One region of the Mesorhizobium sp. M0058 genome, then DNA from elsewhere that is predicted to be linked to it. Evidence: predicted binding sites of a transcription regulator. Region 1 holds the regulator's gene; the other holds the start of a gene.
What was found. Region 1 encodes PhoB, which activates phosphate uptake and scavenging genes when phosphate is short. Its sites were predicted from a motif close to TGTCATNNANCTGTCAT; they were not measured.
Positions count from the first base shown of each region.

Region 2: NKJ75_RS11980 (BtaA family protein) is a predicted target of PhoB. The motif match lies at 5,182-5,198, and genes of this name have one in related genera.

Region 1 is NZ_JAMYUQ010000008.1:110-8,116, reverse strand. Features, by position in the region: gene NKJ75_RS14880 (substrate-binding domain-containing protein) at 1-281, shown strand, start outside; gene pstC (phosphate ABC transporter permease subunit PstC) at 378-1,838, shown strand; gene pstA (phosphate ABC transporter permease PstA) at 1,835-3,151, shown strand; gene pstB (phosphate ABC transporter ATP-binding protein PstB) at 3,169-3,993, shown strand; gene phoU (phosphate signaling complex protein PhoU) at 4,035-4,739, shown strand; gene phoB (phosphate regulon transcriptional regulator PhoB) at 4,756-5,445, shown strand; gene NKJ75_RS14850 (ROK family protein) at 5,476-6,711, opposite strand; gene xylF (D-xylose ABC transporter substrate-binding protein) at 6,977-8,007, shown strand, end outside.
Region 2 is NZ_JAMYUQ010000006.1:152,997-161,003, reverse strand. Features, by position in the region: gene NKJ75_RS12005 (hydantoinase B/oxoprolinase family protein) at 1-956, shown strand, start outside; gene NKJ75_RS12000 (hypothetical protein) at 1,297-1,530, shown strand; gene NKJ75_RS11995 (PIN-like domain-containing protein) at 1,530-2,756, shown strand; partial or broken gene NKJ75_RS11990 (ATP-dependent DNA ligase) at 2,890-2,976, shown strand; gene NKJ75_RS11985 (ATP-binding protein) at 3,103-5,085, shown strand; gene NKJ75_RS11980 (BtaA family protein) at 5,208-6,506, shown strand; gene NKJ75_RS11975 (class I SAM-dependent methyltransferase) at 6,503-7,267, shown strand; gene NKJ75_RS11970 (serine hydrolase domain-containing protein) at 7,274-8,007, opposite strand, start outside.

The DNA.
Region 1 (8,007 bases):
AGAACAATGCCGACAAGCTGAAGGTCGCTACCGTCGAAGGCATCGTGCCTTCGACGCAGACCATCGCCGATGGCACGTACCCCGTGTCGCGGCCGTTGTTCTTCTACGTCAAGAAGGCGCATCTGGGCGTCGTTCCCGGCCTCAAGGAATATGTCGAGTTCTTCCTTGATGACCAGATGATCGGCCCGGAAAGCCCGCTCGCCCAGTACGGCCTGGTTTCCGCTCCCGACGCCGAACGTCAGGGCCAGCGCGACGCCTTCGCCGCCGGAAAGACGATGTAATCAACCGACCGGATCAGGGCGCGGACCAAATCCGCGCCCTGATTTCGCCGCTTGCCGCAACGGTGGCGGCGATCTGAATTTTCCCTGGGGTGGGTGATGTCGTCCTTGCTCGTACTCGCCATAGTCATCGCCATAGGCGTGGTCGCTTTTGTGATCGGCCGCCAGCGCGCAGCGGCGCAGGATACCGGCAAGGTCAAGCCGCATTCGCGCGCGCATTATCATGGCTGGTGGGCCTTTCTGCTCGCGGTCCTGCCTGCCGTCCTGCTGCTCGCCGTCTGGGATATCGGCTCTTCCTTCTATCTCGACCGGCACATCCATGCCGCTTTGCCCGAGCGCACCGCCGACACAAAGGTGGCCAGCGAAGCGCTCGACGCCAGCATGGTGAAGAGCCTGGCCAAGGGCCTGCGCCGGCTCGATGGCGATACCGCACTTCCCGCTACTTTCGCCGAATTGCAGCCGCTGCTCGCCGCCAAGGGCGTGGCACTGGCCAGCGACACACAGGACTATATGATCCCGATCGCGGTCGAGGCGAACCAGGTCCAGGACCGGCTCGGCCTGTTCGGCGCCGTGCTGACCTTCGCGCTGTCGGTCGCCGGCGCCTTCTATGCGCTGAGGCAGATCGCGCCGCGCGCCAGGGCGCGCAACAATGTCGAGAAGCTGATGCTGTGGGGGCTGCTTGCGGCCTCGACCATCGCCATCCTGACCACGGTCGGCATCGTGCTGTCGATGCTGTTCCAGACGATCACCTTCTTCGAGAGCGTATCGCCGATGAGCTTCTTCTTCGGCACGGTGTGGGATCCGCGTTTCGCCGCCGCCGGTTCCGGCGGCAGCCAGGGTCAGTTCGGCCTGATCCCGCTACTCGCCGGCACGCTCTACATCGCCGCCGTCGCGCTTCTGGTCGCAGTGCCGGTCGGGCTGATGTCGGCGGTCTACATGTCCGAATATGCCTCGCGCGGTGTGCGCTCGGTGGTCAAGCCGGCGTTGGAACTGCTGGCCGGCATTCCGACCATCGTCTACGGCATCTTCGCCGTTGTCACGCTCGGACCGTTCTTGCGCGACCTGTCGGCGGCACTCACCGGCGGCTCGCCCTTCATCCAGGGCCAGAGCATCTTCACCGCCGGTCTGGTGATGGGCGTCATGCTGATCCCGGTCGTGTCCTCTTTGTCCGACGACATCATCACCGCGGTGCCGCGCGCAATGCGTGACGGCTCGCTCGGCCTCGGCGCCACGCGCTCCGAGACGATCAAGCGGGTGATCCTGCCGGCGGCACTGCCCGGCATCGTCGGCGCCATCCTGTTGACGGCGTCGCGCGCCATCGGCGAGACGATGATCGTCGTGCTGGCGGCGGGCGTCGCCGCCAATCTGACGGCCAATCCGTTCGAGGCGATGACGACCATCACCGTCAAGATTGTCAACCAGCTGACCGGCGATCTCGAGTTCAACTCGCCGCAGACGCTGGTCGCCTTCGCGCTCGGCCTGACGCTGTTCGCGCTGACGCTGGTGATGAACATCGTCGCCCTCTACATCGTGCGCAAGTACCGGGAGCAGTACGAATGACCGACATCCCCCTGGACACGATGGCGGGTGCCGTCGCGCGTCCGCGCCGCGACATCGGGCTGAAGGCGCGCTATGCCGCCGAACGCCGGTTCCGCATCTATGGCGTGATTGCGATCTCGGTGGGCCTGGCGTTCCTGGCCATCATGTTGATCACCATCGTCTCGAAAGGCTACACCGCCTTCTGGCAGACGACGGTGACGCTTCCGATCACCTTCGATGAGAAGGTCATCGACCCCTCGAACAAGCGTGCCACAGACCCGAATGTGCTGATCAAGGCGAACTATCCCAAGCTCGCCGAAAACGCGCTGGTGGCCAAGCTCGGCATCGATCCGGCCAACAAGCCGATGATGCTGAAGCTCAGGGGCTTCCTGTCGGAAGGCGCCCGCGTCCAGCTGCGCGACATCGTCTCCGCCGATCCGTCGGTGATCGGCAGGACGCGTGACGTCGACATCCTGGCTGCCGCGAACCTCGACTCGGCCTTCAAGGGTCAGATCGACCTCGGCGTCGATGAAGCGCGCCGCAAGGTGTCCAACCAGCAGATCGACTGGATGAACAAGCTTAAAGCCGACGGCGTGATGGCCGAGCATTTCAACACCGGCCTGTTCACCTATGGCGCCTCCAGCCGGCCCGAAACGTCGGGCATGGGCGTGGCGATCATCGGCTCGTTCTACATGATGGTGATCGTGCTGTTGCTGGCGCTGCCGATCGGCGTCGCCGCCTCGATCTATCTCGAGGAATTCGCCAAGAAGAACCGCTTCACCGACCTGATCGAGGTCAACATCAACAATCTCGCGGCGGTGCCGTCGATCGTCTTCGGTCTGCTTGGCCTTGCCGTGTTCATCAACTTCCTCGGCATGCCGCGCTCGGCTTCCTTCGTCGGCGGCCTGGTGCTGACCTTGATGACATTGCCGACCATAATCATCGCCACGCGCGCCGCCCTCGCCGCGGTGCCGCCGTCGATCCGCTCGGCGGCCCTAGGTCTCGGCGCCTCCAAGATGCAGATGGTGTTCCATCACATCCTGCCGCTTGCCGCCCCAGGCATCCTTACCGGCACCATCATGGGCCTGGCGCGTGCGCTCGGCGAGACAGCACCGCTGCTCTTGATCGGCATGGTCGCTTTCGTCGCCGATTATCCGACGACGCCTTTCGATCCGGCGACCGCGCTGCCGGTTCAGATCTATATGTGGGCAAACGAGGCTGAGCGCGCTTTTGTCGAGCGCATGTCCGGCGCCATCATCATCCTGCTCGTCTTCCTCATGGCCATGAACATCACCGCGATCGTGCTCCGGCGCCGGTTCGAGCGGCGCTGGTAGAAAAAAGGCAATTTGGTATGAACATCATGACCGAACAGTCCCTTGAGAATGCAGTGGGCGACAAAATGAACGCCAAGTCGAACGAAGTCATCAAGATGCGCGGCGACAAGGTCGGCGTCTTCTACGGCGAGAAGCAGGCGTTGTTCGACGTCAATCTCGACATCCGCCAGAACCAGGTGACGGCGCTGATCGGCCCGTCCGGCTGCGGCAAGTCGACCTTCCTGCGCTGCCTCAACCGCATGAACGACACCATCGATTCGGCGCGGGTGACCGGCAAGATCACGCTCGATGAAGACGACATCTACGACAAGAACATCGATGTCGTCGAACTGCGCGCCCGCGTCGGCATGGTGTTCCAGAAACCCAACCCGTTCCCGAAGTCGATCTACGAGAACGTCGCCTACGGCCCGCGCATCCATGGGCTGGCCAAGCGCAAGTCCGACATGGACCAGATCGTCGAGCAGAGCCTGAAGAAGGCTGCGATCTGGAACGAGGTCAAGGACCGCCTGCAGGAGCCCGGCACCGGCCTGTCCGGCGGCCAGCAGCAGCGCCTGTGCATCGCGCGCGCCATCGCCGTGTCGCCGGAGGTGATCCTGATGGACGAGCCCTGCTCGGCGCTCGATCCGATCGCCACCGCCCGTGTCGAGGAGCTGATCGACGAACTGCGCCAGAACTACACGATCGTCATCGTCACCCACTCGATGCAGCAGGCGGCGCGCGTCTCGCAGCGCACGGCGATGTTCCATCTCGGCTATCTCGTCGAGGAGGGCGCCACCGACAAGATGTTCACCAACCCCGACGACAAGCGCACCCAGGACTACATTACCGGCCGCTTCGGCTGAGCCGTCCGGCGGGTGAATTTTCAGGCACGAGGACCAAGATCATGGGTGAACATACCGTCGCCTCCTTCGATGAAGAGCTCGGGCAGATCAGCAAGCTGATCCGCGACATGGGCGATCTGGCAGGCTCGATGGTCAGCGGCTCGACCAGGGCGCTGCTCAATTCGGACAATGCGCTGGCACAGCGTGTCGTTTCCGACGACGCCATCATGGATGCGCGCCAGCGCGAACTGGACGACCGCGCCATCACGCTGATCGCCAAGCGCCAGCCGATGGCCAACGATCTGCGCGCCGTGGTCGGCTCGATCCGCATGGCGGGCGACCTCGAGCGCATCGGCGACCTCGCCAAGAACATCGCCAAACGCGTCGGCACCGTGGGCTTGAGCGTCACGCCGCGCGACCTCTCGCACTCCATCGATGCCATGGCGCAACTGGTGCTGATCCAGGTGCAAGGCGTCGTCGAGGAATATGCCGCCACCGATGCGGCAGCGCTTGCAAAACTCAGGAATGACGACGAGCGCATCGACGTCAAATACACGTCCGTGTTTCGTGAGCTCTTGACCTACATGATGGAAGACCCTCGCAACATCACCGCCTGCACGCATCTCTTGTTCTGCGCCAAGAATCTTGAGCGCATCGGCGATCATGTCACCAACATCGCCGAAAATGCGTATTATGTGCTGACCGGCCAGCAATTGCCCGCCAATCGTCCGAAGCAGGACGAGACGGCGATGGCCACGCCGGCCTGATGAGGGTGAACTGCCTATGATCGCGCCACGCATCATGGTCGTGGAGGACGAGGAGCCGCTGGGCGTGCTCCTCCGCTACAACCTCGAATCCGAAGGCTATCAGGTCGAGGTGGTGACACGCGGCGACGAAGCCGAGATCCGCCTGCAGGAAAACGTGCCCGATCTCCTGGTGCTCGACTGGATGGTGCCCGCTGTTTCCGGCATCGAGCTCTGCCGGCGGCTTAGAGTGCGGCCCGAAACCGAGCGGCTGCCGATCATCATGCTGACCGCGCGCGGTGAGGAAAGCGATCGCGTGCGCGGCCTGTCCACCGGTGCCGACGACTATCTGGTCAAGCCATTCTCGACGCCGGAGTTCATGGCGCGCGTGAAGGCGCTGCTGCGCCGGGCCAAGCCGGAAGTGCTGTCGAGCGTGCTCAAGGTCGGCGACATCGTGCTCGATCGAGAATCGCACCGGGTCTACCGCAAGAAGAGCGAGATCAGGCTCGGACCGACCGAGTTCCGGCTGCTCGAATTCATGATGCGCCATCCCGGCCGCGTGTTCTCGCGCAGCCAACTGCTCGACAATGTCTGGGGCGAGACGATCTATATAGACGAGCGAACCGTCGACGTCCATGTCGGGCGCTTACGCAAAGCGGTCAACAACGGCCGCATGCCGGATGTCATCCGTACCATTCGCGGCGCCGGCTACGCGATCAGGGAAGATTAGGATGCTGCGCGTCGCGCCGTTGCCGGCCATTCAGGCGACATGCTTGCCGGATTTGGCCTGAATGCCCGGCGCGAAAATCTCCTGATCGACGAAGCCGAGCGCGCGCATGGCACAGCCTTCGCGGATCAGCGGCAGCTCGTTGGGCTCGGTGTCGAAGGAGATCGATTTCGAGTGCTGGCCGCCGGCGGTCTGGGCGATCGCTTCGCGCAATGCCGGTTCGATCAGGTCGAAGGCGGCGGCGCTGACGCCTACCATGGCGACGGGTGCCGGATCGATCAGCGCAAACAGGCTGCCGAGGCCGAAGCCGAGCGCCTCGCCGGCCCTGCGATAGGCTTCGCGCTCCGGGCCGTCGGTTTCGCGGGCGCGCGCGGCGAGTGCGCGCATATCAGCGTCGCCGATATCGACCGGCTCGGCATCCTCGCCCATCATTTTGGCGCTGCGCCAGATGGCGTAGTTTCCGGCATAGGCTTCCACGCAGCCGCGCCGCCCGCAGCGGCAGAGCGCGCCGCCCGGACGGTGGATCATGTGGCCGAACTCGCCGCCCGAGGAATGGGTGCCGGTGAACAGTTCGCCTTTCAGCACCAGGCCCATGCCGATGCCGTGCGATAAGAGGATGGCGATAAAATTGTCGCGGTAGCGCTCGGGCTGGCGCCATTGCAGCGCCACCGCCATCATGTTGCAATCGTTCTCCATGGTGGCAGGAATGCCGAATTCCGCTTCCAACATGTCGGCGAAGGCAATGTCGGTCAGTGGCGTGATCGGCGACCACAGCATGGCGCGCGCCTGCGAATCGGTGATGCCCTGGATGCCCATGGCAATGCGGGCGATGCTCTGGACATCGAGGTCGGGATCCTCAAGCCGCCGCCGGACGATTGCTACGCATTCGCCAATCAGCTCGTCGCGCGGCTTGGTCAGCGTGTCCAGCCGGCGCTGTTCCTCGGCGACGACGTGGCCGGCATAGTCGATGACGGTGACGGACAGGAAATTGAGCGACAGCACGACGGTCATCACCGCCGCCGCTTCCGGGTTGAGACCAAGGCCCACCTGCGGCCGGCCGCGTTTCAGTGCGCCGGTCTCGCCAGGTTTGCCTTCAATCAGGATGCCTTCTTGAATCAGATCAGACGAGATTGCCGATATGGTCGAGTGGCTGAGGCCGGTGGTCGCCGCAATCTCGGTCCGCGACGGCTGGCCGGCCCGGCGCACGGCTGAAATCACCATCGCACGGTTGCGACGGCGCAGATCGTCGTGGCGGATTCCAACCGACATTTGTTTCCTCCCGGCCTCCTCGCGCCTCATGATAGTGACGGCGTTCGACGGCACCAGCCAAATATTGGCAGACGCCGGCAGCCCTGTCATTGTTTATTGCGGACCTCGAAAAAATTCGGCACGGCCATCAGAATCCATCAGAATCGATGTTGACAGCGCGTTATCATTGAACCAGTATTTTTTCGAGGCTCGAAAAAATAGCGCCTCTGTGTGCCGGCCCTCGGGCCAGTTTTGTCGCGCCGCACGCGGCGCAGGGAGGATTATGATGAACAGATTTGCAGCCGCCATGCTGGCGGGTGTCGCCATGTCGCTGGCGCTGATGTCGGTCGCGCAGGCGAAGGACAAGGTCATCGGCGTGTCGTGGTCGAACTTCCAGGAAGAGCGCTGGAAGACCGACGAGGCGGCGATGAAAACGGCGATAGAGGCTGCCGGCGACAAGTACATTTCCGCCGACGCGCAGTCCAATCCCGGCAAGCAGCTGACCGACGTCGAAAGCCTGATCTCGCAGGGCGCCAACTCGCTGATCATCCTGGCGCAGGACGCCTCGGCCATCGGCCCGGCGGTGCAGAAGGCGCTGGACGAAGGCATTCCGGTCGTCGGCTATGACCGCCTGATCGAGAACAAGGACGTCTTCTACCTGACCTTCGACAACAAGGAAGTCGGCCGCATGCAGGCCCGCGAAGTGTTCAAGGCGAAGCCCGAAGGCAACTATGTCTTCATCAAGGGCTCTGGCTCGGATCCGAATGCCGATTTCCTGTTCTCGGGCTCGATGGAAGTGCTCAAGGAAGCCATCGACTCGGGCAAGATCAAGAATGTCGGCGAGGCCTATACCGATGGCTGGCTGCCGGCCAACGCGCAAAAGAACATGGAACAGTTCCTGACCGCCAATGACAACAAGGTCGATGCCGTGGTTGCGGCCAATGACGGCACCGCCGGCGGCGTTGTCGCCGCGCTGACGGCGCAGGGCCTTGCCGGAACGGTTCCGGTCTCGGGCCAGGACGGCGACCATGCCGCTCTGAACCGCATCGCGCTCGGCACGCAGACGGTGTCGGTGTGGAAGGACGCGCGCGAACTCGGCAAGAACGCCGCCGAGATCGCCTCGCAGCTTGCCGATGGCAAGAAGACGGGCGACATTGCCGGCGCCAAGGACTTCACCACGCCTGGCGGCAACACCGTCAAGTCGCTGTTCCTGACCCCCGTCGCGATCACCAAGGACAACCTCAACGTCGTCATCGACGCCGGCTGGATCAAGAAGGACGAAGTCTGCACGGGCGTCGCCGCCGGCAGCGTCGCGGC
Region 2 (8,007 bases), on a different contig from region 1:
CGGAATTGCGCAAGATGGTCGCCCATTTCGGCCTCGACGTCGTCGAAGCCTATATGGGCCATGTCCAGGACAACGCCGCCGAAAGCGTGCGCCGCGTGCTGGAGCGGCTGCCAGATAGTTCCGAGTACGAATACCCGACCGACACTGGCCAGGTGATCAAGGTGAAGATTACCGTCGATCGGCAAAAGCGCGAGGCGACCGTGGACTTCACCGGAACGTCGAAGGTCGAGAAGAACAATTTCAATGCGCCCGAGCCCGTCGCCCGCGCAGCCGTGCTCTATGCCTTCCGTGTCATGGTCGAGGACATGATCCCGATGAATGCCGGCTGCCTGCGGCCGATCAACATCATCATCCCCGACGGCTCGATGCTGAAGCCCGCCTACCCCGCCGCCGTCGTCGCCGGCAATGTCGAGACCTCGCAGCATGTCACAAACGCCCTGTTCGGCGCCATGGGAGCCATGGCCAATGCGCAAGGCACGATGAACAACCTGACCTTCGGCAACAAGCAGTACCAGTATTACGAGACCATCTGCTCCGGCTCGCCGGCAGGCCGGATGAACTCCGGCCGCGGCTTTGCCGGCACATCCGGCGTCCACACCCACATGACCAATTCGCGCCTCACCGATCCGGAAGTGCTGGAACTGCGCTTTCCCGTCATGCTCGAGGATTTCCACATCCGCGAAGGTTCCGGCGGCAAAGGCAAATGGAGCGCCGGCGACGGCACCAGGCGCACCATCCGCTTCCTCGAAAAGATGGAATGCGCCATCCTGTCCTCGCACCGCAACCGCCCGCCGCAAGGCCTCGATGGCGGCGGTGACGGCGAGGTCGGCTCGACCAAGGTCCGCCGCCAGGACGGCAGCGTCGAGACGCTGAAGGCCTGCGACCAGACCGTGCTCGACGCCGGCGACGCCGTCATCCTGACGACGCCGACGCCGGGCGGGTTTGGCAAGCAATGACGGAGTCTTGCTAGGTGCCGATCAACGGACAATCTGGGCGCGCGAGAATTGCGTTTTGAGGATAAGTACCCATGACCGGGTGACGAACATTCCTGAGGTACTCGGCCGGCGATCTGAGCTTCAACCCGAACTTTTCGGACTCGTTGATGGGATGGCCGATCGGCTGTATCCGCCTTTGCAACCAGTAATGGGGTGGTTAGCCTGGCTGCAGCGGATGCGTGGCGAACTCTTAAAGCTGCCCATTTTGCCGACAGATTTAAGTCACATTAAACGGCCTTTCAATGGGACTCGACTCATCGACCTGCCGGCGTGATAGTCCGCTTGGGTTGAGGGTTTGGCCATGACAGCAGACGTAGAGATGCTAGGTCCTACTATGGACCGCTATTTGACCGAAAACAAAGCTGCTGCGTGCATCTCGATCAAGGCTTCTATCGCCATGCTGAGGGATCGAACTGGCACCATTCTCTCCGACGTTGATCTGGAACAGTTCATCGGGACGATCGCAACAACACTCGGCAAAGCCATCCTGTTCGACCACCATGGCGACAAGGCCTTCAGACTTGGTGCAGGCTGATGCGCAAGACTTTTCACGGATTCTACGAGCCTACGGCGGCAGAGTTTGAAAAAATCTGGTCAGAAGGGCTGCTCGTTCCCGACACCAATGTGTTGTTGCATCTTTTCAGATTCAGGCCGAAACAACGGGCGGAGGTCCTGGCTGCATTCCAATCGTTTGGTCAAAGGCTTTGGCTGCCGCATCAGGTAGGTCAGGAGTTTCAGTTGAACTGGCGCTCGGCCGACAGTTCCAACAGAGGCGAGTATCGAAAACTGAAGGACAAGCTCGCGACGAAAAAAGGGGAAGTCGAATCTCTCGTGAGCGCTTTCAGTCGATACGATCCGTGGCCCGCTGGTTCTGGGATGAAGAATATCGGTGGGTTCTTCGATCACCTCGCGAAAGAGGTTGACGATGCCGTCGGCGAGCTCCCCGACGCCCAAGGCGTGTTTGCTGCTGTGACAGATCTATTTGAAGGAAAGGTCGCCGATCAGCCCAAAGATATAGAGGGTCGCGCTAAGGAGGGAACTCGGCGTGCAGCTGCCGAGATACCTCCCGGCTACATGGACAAGCGACCGGGCGACTATCTCATTTGGGCCGAGATGAAGCAAAAGGCCAAATCGACCAATGCACCGATCCTCTTCATCACAGACGACGCCAAGGAGGATTGGTGGCTTATCCAGTCCGGAAAGACAGTAGGTCCGCGCCCTGAGTTAAGGCAGGAATTTTTCGCAGAAACTGGACAGCTGTTTTACTCTTATGCGCCAGCGCGATTCCTGGCGCTGGTTGCAGACCGCACGAAAAATATCGTCTCGCCCGAGACGGTGAAGGAGATGCGGCGAGCTGAACTCGACGCCGTCGCTTCGTCGTGGGCGCATGCTGCGAACTCGCTGAAAAACCGCTCTGTTGAGTGCACAGCAGAACCTGAGCGTTTTATACGGCTGTTGATGAGGTACTGCAATTTTGTGGGAATGCGGGACAGCATCGGGAATGGCTCAGACCGGGCGGAAGGTATTCGACTGGAAATGGAGAAACTGAGGGTTGAACTTTTTTCGCTTCTTAAAGCCGAGACGTTGGAAGAAAGAGTTGGCGTATTTAATGAGTTTGTCGGCTTGGGTGTCAGAGCTCTTCCAGGTCGATGGGGTCATGAAGGGGACGCAGCGCGGTCCAGACTTCAAATGCTTTACGACAAGGCCCATCTCTCGGCCATATCGGATGGTTCACCGTCTGCTTGGGGACCTGGAGATTGAAGCGTTTGGAGGCATAATCCACCATAGCCACAAACATCCCGCCGGTAAAAGGGGCGGGTGATGGCCTTGCGTAGAGCAGCATAGTCCGACAAGCCTGCGTCATTCAGGACAACGATCTCGCCGTCGATAATTGCGCCAGCATGACCTCTATTTCGTCGCATTCGATCTGCTGCACCTTAACGGCCATGACTTGCGGGGTATGGACCTCGACGACCGCCGCGGGCTCAGTTCATTCAATGGAACGGGACAGGCCCGGCGCAGCGGCCTATAGCTGGTAAGCCGGGCTAGACGCTGTGGTGTCACGAGGTCTAGCGGGGATGAATACCAGGGATGCATGGAGGGTGACGTGCTAGAAGAAACCGAAGAGCTTCTTTTCCAGTCAAACTTGGTGCGCCGGGTCAAGAACCTCGCGCTCGGTCCGACGACGCCTTCAAACGCCCTGGTCCCTCTTTACGAGGCAATTTATAATTCAATTCACGCCGTTCAAGATCGCTTCCTACAGGAGTGGGTGAGAGGCGGCCGGATCGGCGTCTCAATTTTCATGGATAATGGCGCTCCAAGCGTTGAAATCAGAGACAACGGAATCGGCCTAGACAACGATAATTTCACGTCTTTTCGGACCTACGATAGCGATCACAAAGCTAAGCGTGGTGGCAAAGGAGTTGGCCGGCTCTCCTGGCTTAAAGTTTTCGATTCCGCCGAGGTCACGAGCGTCTTTGCGCTGGCCGGAGAACTGTATGTTCGGCACTTCTACATTTTGCTGGACAACCTTAGACCGATTCAACAGCACACAGTGAAGCCGGCTCCAGATGGCCAGATCGGCACGGTCGTTAAGCTCATTCGAATGAAACCGGAATATGCGCGACATATGCCGTCACGCACCGATACCATTTTACGGAAAATTGCGGCTCACTTCCTACCCTACCTTGTTTCAAAGGCGAAACCGTCCATAACGATCGAGACCGCGACTGAGAGCTACGATCTAGGCGAGTTTTTGGGTTCCCAAGGAGTAGAACTGGGAGAGCTCGACTTCCCAGTTTCTGAGACCGAGGAGCTGCATCTTGAACACAATCTTCTTCGGCAGGGCGTCCTCGAAGGCAAGGTAAGTCATACGCTGTATCTTGCGGCCCATGATCGAGTGGTAGCATCCTTCGACATCGGCTTGGCGCTCGGCCTAGCGACATATATCGAACGCGACGGACAGCGTTATGCCTATGCAGGCGTTGTGAGTGGAAGCCTTCTGGATGAGGCTGTGAATTCGGAAAGGACAGCATTCGACCTGGATGCGGAAACCATCGAATTGACAAAGAGGGGGGCACTTGCTGAGATCAAAATTATCTTAGGCCCGCAACTCGACAGGGTCATAGACAAGCAAACAGATCTCTTGCGAAATGTGGTCAAAAAATATCCTCGCTTTTCATATCTGCTGAGCAATCCCAGGGATTTCGTGGCCGATAAAATCCCGCGCAATTTTCGCACTTCCGAACAAATCTACCAGCATCTGGCATTGTACGATTTTCGGGAGAACCGCGACATTGAACGTAAGGTCGAGGTGCTCTCGAAAGAGAAAGTCTCTGATGAAGATCCGGTCCAAAGCGGTGTTCAAGCTATTGTGAGCCGGTTGACAGCCCAAGAATTCTCAGTGCTTGCGGACTATACGGTACGAAGAAAGGTGGTGTTGGACCTGTTGGAAAGAAGGCTGGGCTACCGGCCTGACGGCACAATGAAACAGCATGCGGAGGAGGCTCTGCATAGCTTCGTCGTTCCTATGAGGGTTACGAATAGCGAAATCCATATCGACAAGCACAACCTTTGGATCATCGATGACAAACTTACGTACTATGAGCATTGGGCCTCGGACAAAAAGCTGAAAACCCTTTTGGCCGAGAGCGATTCAGGCAGTCGGCCGGACGTTCTCCTGTTCGGAGGCAGAACTGCCTATCACCGCCCAGGAACTGACCAACCGGTCGTCATCATTGAATTTAAAAAGCCGGTTCGAAACGACTACAATGATGACGAGAATCCATTCACTCAGATCTACGGCTATATCGAGGAGCTTCGCGCTGGCAAAGTCCTGGACCGGTCTGGCGGCCTTATCCAAGAGATTTCGGAAACCACACCGTTCTTTTGCTACATCATCGCGGACCTAACACCCAATCTCCGAAAATGGTTGAGGATGGCCCAGATCAACGTCCCGCTACCCGGAGGCGGCGGGTTCTACGGCTATAACGATGACTATAAGGCATTCATTCAAGCGCTGAGCTACCGCTACGTGCTGAAAGACGCACGAATGAGAAACGAGGCGTTCTTCAAGCAACTCGGTATTTGAAAGCTGATCGCGGCCGCCGGCCGAGAGTAGCTTTCTGATGCCAAATGAAGTTGCGCGGAGGTGCCAAACGATTTTGCGCGCTACAGCCTGAACTCGCGTCAACAGGCTGTCACCCGCCTGTCATGCCCCTGAGTTACCCGCTTGCGGCAAAGCAAATGGGGAATCACTTTGCCATGACGGACGTCTCCTCGGATCTCGTTTTTCGCCGCGGCAAGGAAGTTGGAAAGGCCGTCTACCAGAACCGCCCGCTGTCGAAGGCCGGCCTTTCCGAACGGCTGTTTGCGCTTCTGTTTTCCGGTCTCGTCTATCCGCAGATCTGGGAAGACCCTGAAGTCGACATGGAGGCCATGCAGCTTGGCCAGGGCCACCGCGTCGTCACCATAGCGTCGGGCGGCTGCAACATCCTCGCCTACCTCACCCGCTCGCCTGAACGCGTCGATGCGGTCGACCTCAACGCCGCCCACATCGCCTTGAACCGGATGAAGCTGGAGGCGGTGCGGCATCTGCCCTCGCAGGGCGATCTGTTCCGTTTCTTCGGCGCCGCCGACACCAACCACAATTCGCAAGCCTATGACCGCTTCATCGCGCCGCATCTCGACCCGGTCAGCCGCCACTATTGGGAGCGTCGCAGCTGGCGCGGCCGCCGGCGCATCACCGTCTTCGACCGCAATTTCTACCAGACCGGCCTGCTCGGCCTGTTCATCGCCATGGGCCACCGCATCGCCAAATTCTTCGGCGTCGATCCCGCCGGTCTCATGGCGTCGAAGAGCCTCGCCGACCAGCGCCGCTTCTTCAACGAAGAGCTGGCGCCGGTCTTCGACAAGAAGCTGTTGCGCTGGGCTACCTCGCGCAAGGCCTCGCTGTTCGGCCTTGGCATTCCGCCGGCGCAGTACGATTCGCTGATCACCTCGGGCGATGGTTCGATGGCCAGCGTGCTGAAGGCCCGGCTGGAAAAGCTCGCTTGCGATTTTCCGCTGAAGAACAACTACTTCGCTTGGCAAGCCTTCGCCCGTCGCTATCCCAATCCGGGTGAGGCCGCCCTGCCCGCCTATCTAGAAGAGGCCAACTACAAGGCGATCCGCAACAATGTCGATAGCGTCGGCATCCACCACGCCAATCTGATCGAATTTCTGGCCGGCAAGGACGCAAGCACCGTCGACCGTTTCGTCCTGCTCGACGCGCAGGACTGGATGACGGACGACCAGCTCAATGCCCTTTGGTCGGAGATCACCCGCACCGCCTCGGTCGGCGCCCGAGTCATCTTCCGTACCGCCGCCGAGCCCAGCCTGCTGCCGGGCCGCGTCTCGATCTCGCTGCTCGACCAGTGGACCTACGAGGACGAGGCCTCGCGCGACTGTTCGGCCCGCGACCGCTCGGCCATCTATGGCGGCTTCCACCTCTATGTGAAGCGCGCGGCATGAGCGCGAGCGAGCCGCCGGCCGACCATGCCGAACTGATGGACGGCGTCTACCGCTGGCAGCGCCACATCTACGACCTGACCCGCAAATATTACCTGCTCGGCCGCGACCAGATGATATCCCGGCTGGATGTGCCGGCGAATGGCAGAGTGCTCGAACTTGGCTGCGGCACCGGCCGCAACATCGCGCTTGCCGCCCGCCGCTATCCCGACGCCCGCCTCTACGGCCTCGACATCTCGGCTGAGATGCTGGAGACCGCCGGCAAGGCGATCGGCCGCGACGGCCTGTCCGGCCGCGTCGTGCTGGCGCGCGGCGACGCCACCGATTTCGACGCCAAGACGCTGTTCGGCATCGAGCGCTTCGACCGCATCTTCGTGTCCTATTCGCTGTCGATGATCCCCGGCTGGGAAAAGACGGTTTCAGCAGCCCTTGCGGCACTCGCACCCGGCGGCTCGCTGCATGTCGTCGATTTCGGCCAGCAGGAAGGCTTGCCCAACTGGTTCCGGACATTGCTGCGCGGCTGGCTCAAGAAATTCCATGTCACGCCACGTGAATCATTGCGCGAAGTCTTGGAATCGGAATCTCGGCGAACCGGCGCAAGCTTCTGTTTCCGCGCGCTTTATCGCGGCTATGCCTGGCTGGCGGTCGTCAAGATCGCGCACTCTTACCTCCCCCTCGATGGGGGAGGCCGCGCCGAAGGCGCGGGTGGCCAGGCACCCCGCCCCGGCGCTACGCGCCGACCCTCCCCATCAAGGGGAGGGTAAAGGGAGCTAGCGCAGTGCCTTCATCAGCGCGCCGACCATCACCTGCGGCCGGTAGCCGAGCTTGGCCGGCGTCAACCCCAGCCGCACCACCACCAGTTGCTCCGACGGGATGATGGCGACCGTCTGGCCGTCATGGCCCTCCATCCAGTAGGTATCGTTGGGCAGGCCGGCGGCGACGCCGGCGCCGGGATTTCCTTCGTCCCCCGGGGCTTCGATCCAAAGTTGCCCCTTGCCGTAGACTTTCGAGGCCGGTGCCGGTTCGCGCATCCAGTCGACGAAACCGGCCGGCAGGATCTGGTTGCCGTTCCAGACGCCGCCCTGCAGCAGGAATTGGCCGAACCGCGCCCAGTCATGCCCCGTGGCATAGAGGTAGGATGAGCCGACAAAGGTACCCTCCTCGTCGGTTTCGAGCACCGCGCTTTGCATGCCGAGCGGCCCGAACAGCGCTGCCCTTGGCCACATCAGCGCCTTGTCCTTGTCGCCGATAGCATCCTGCCACAGCCGCGACAGCATCACCGCCGTGCCGCTCGAATAGGAAAAGACCTTGCCGACGTCGCCGGTCAGCGGCTTGGCCTCGGCGAAGCCCGCCATATCCGGTTCGAGGTAGAGCATGCGCGTCACATCGGCAACGTCGCCATAATCCTCGTTGAACTCGAGTCCGCTCGACATCGCCATCATATCGGCAAGGCTGATGGCGGCGCGGCCGTCCGCCTTCCATGAGCCGAACAGGCCCTGATTGG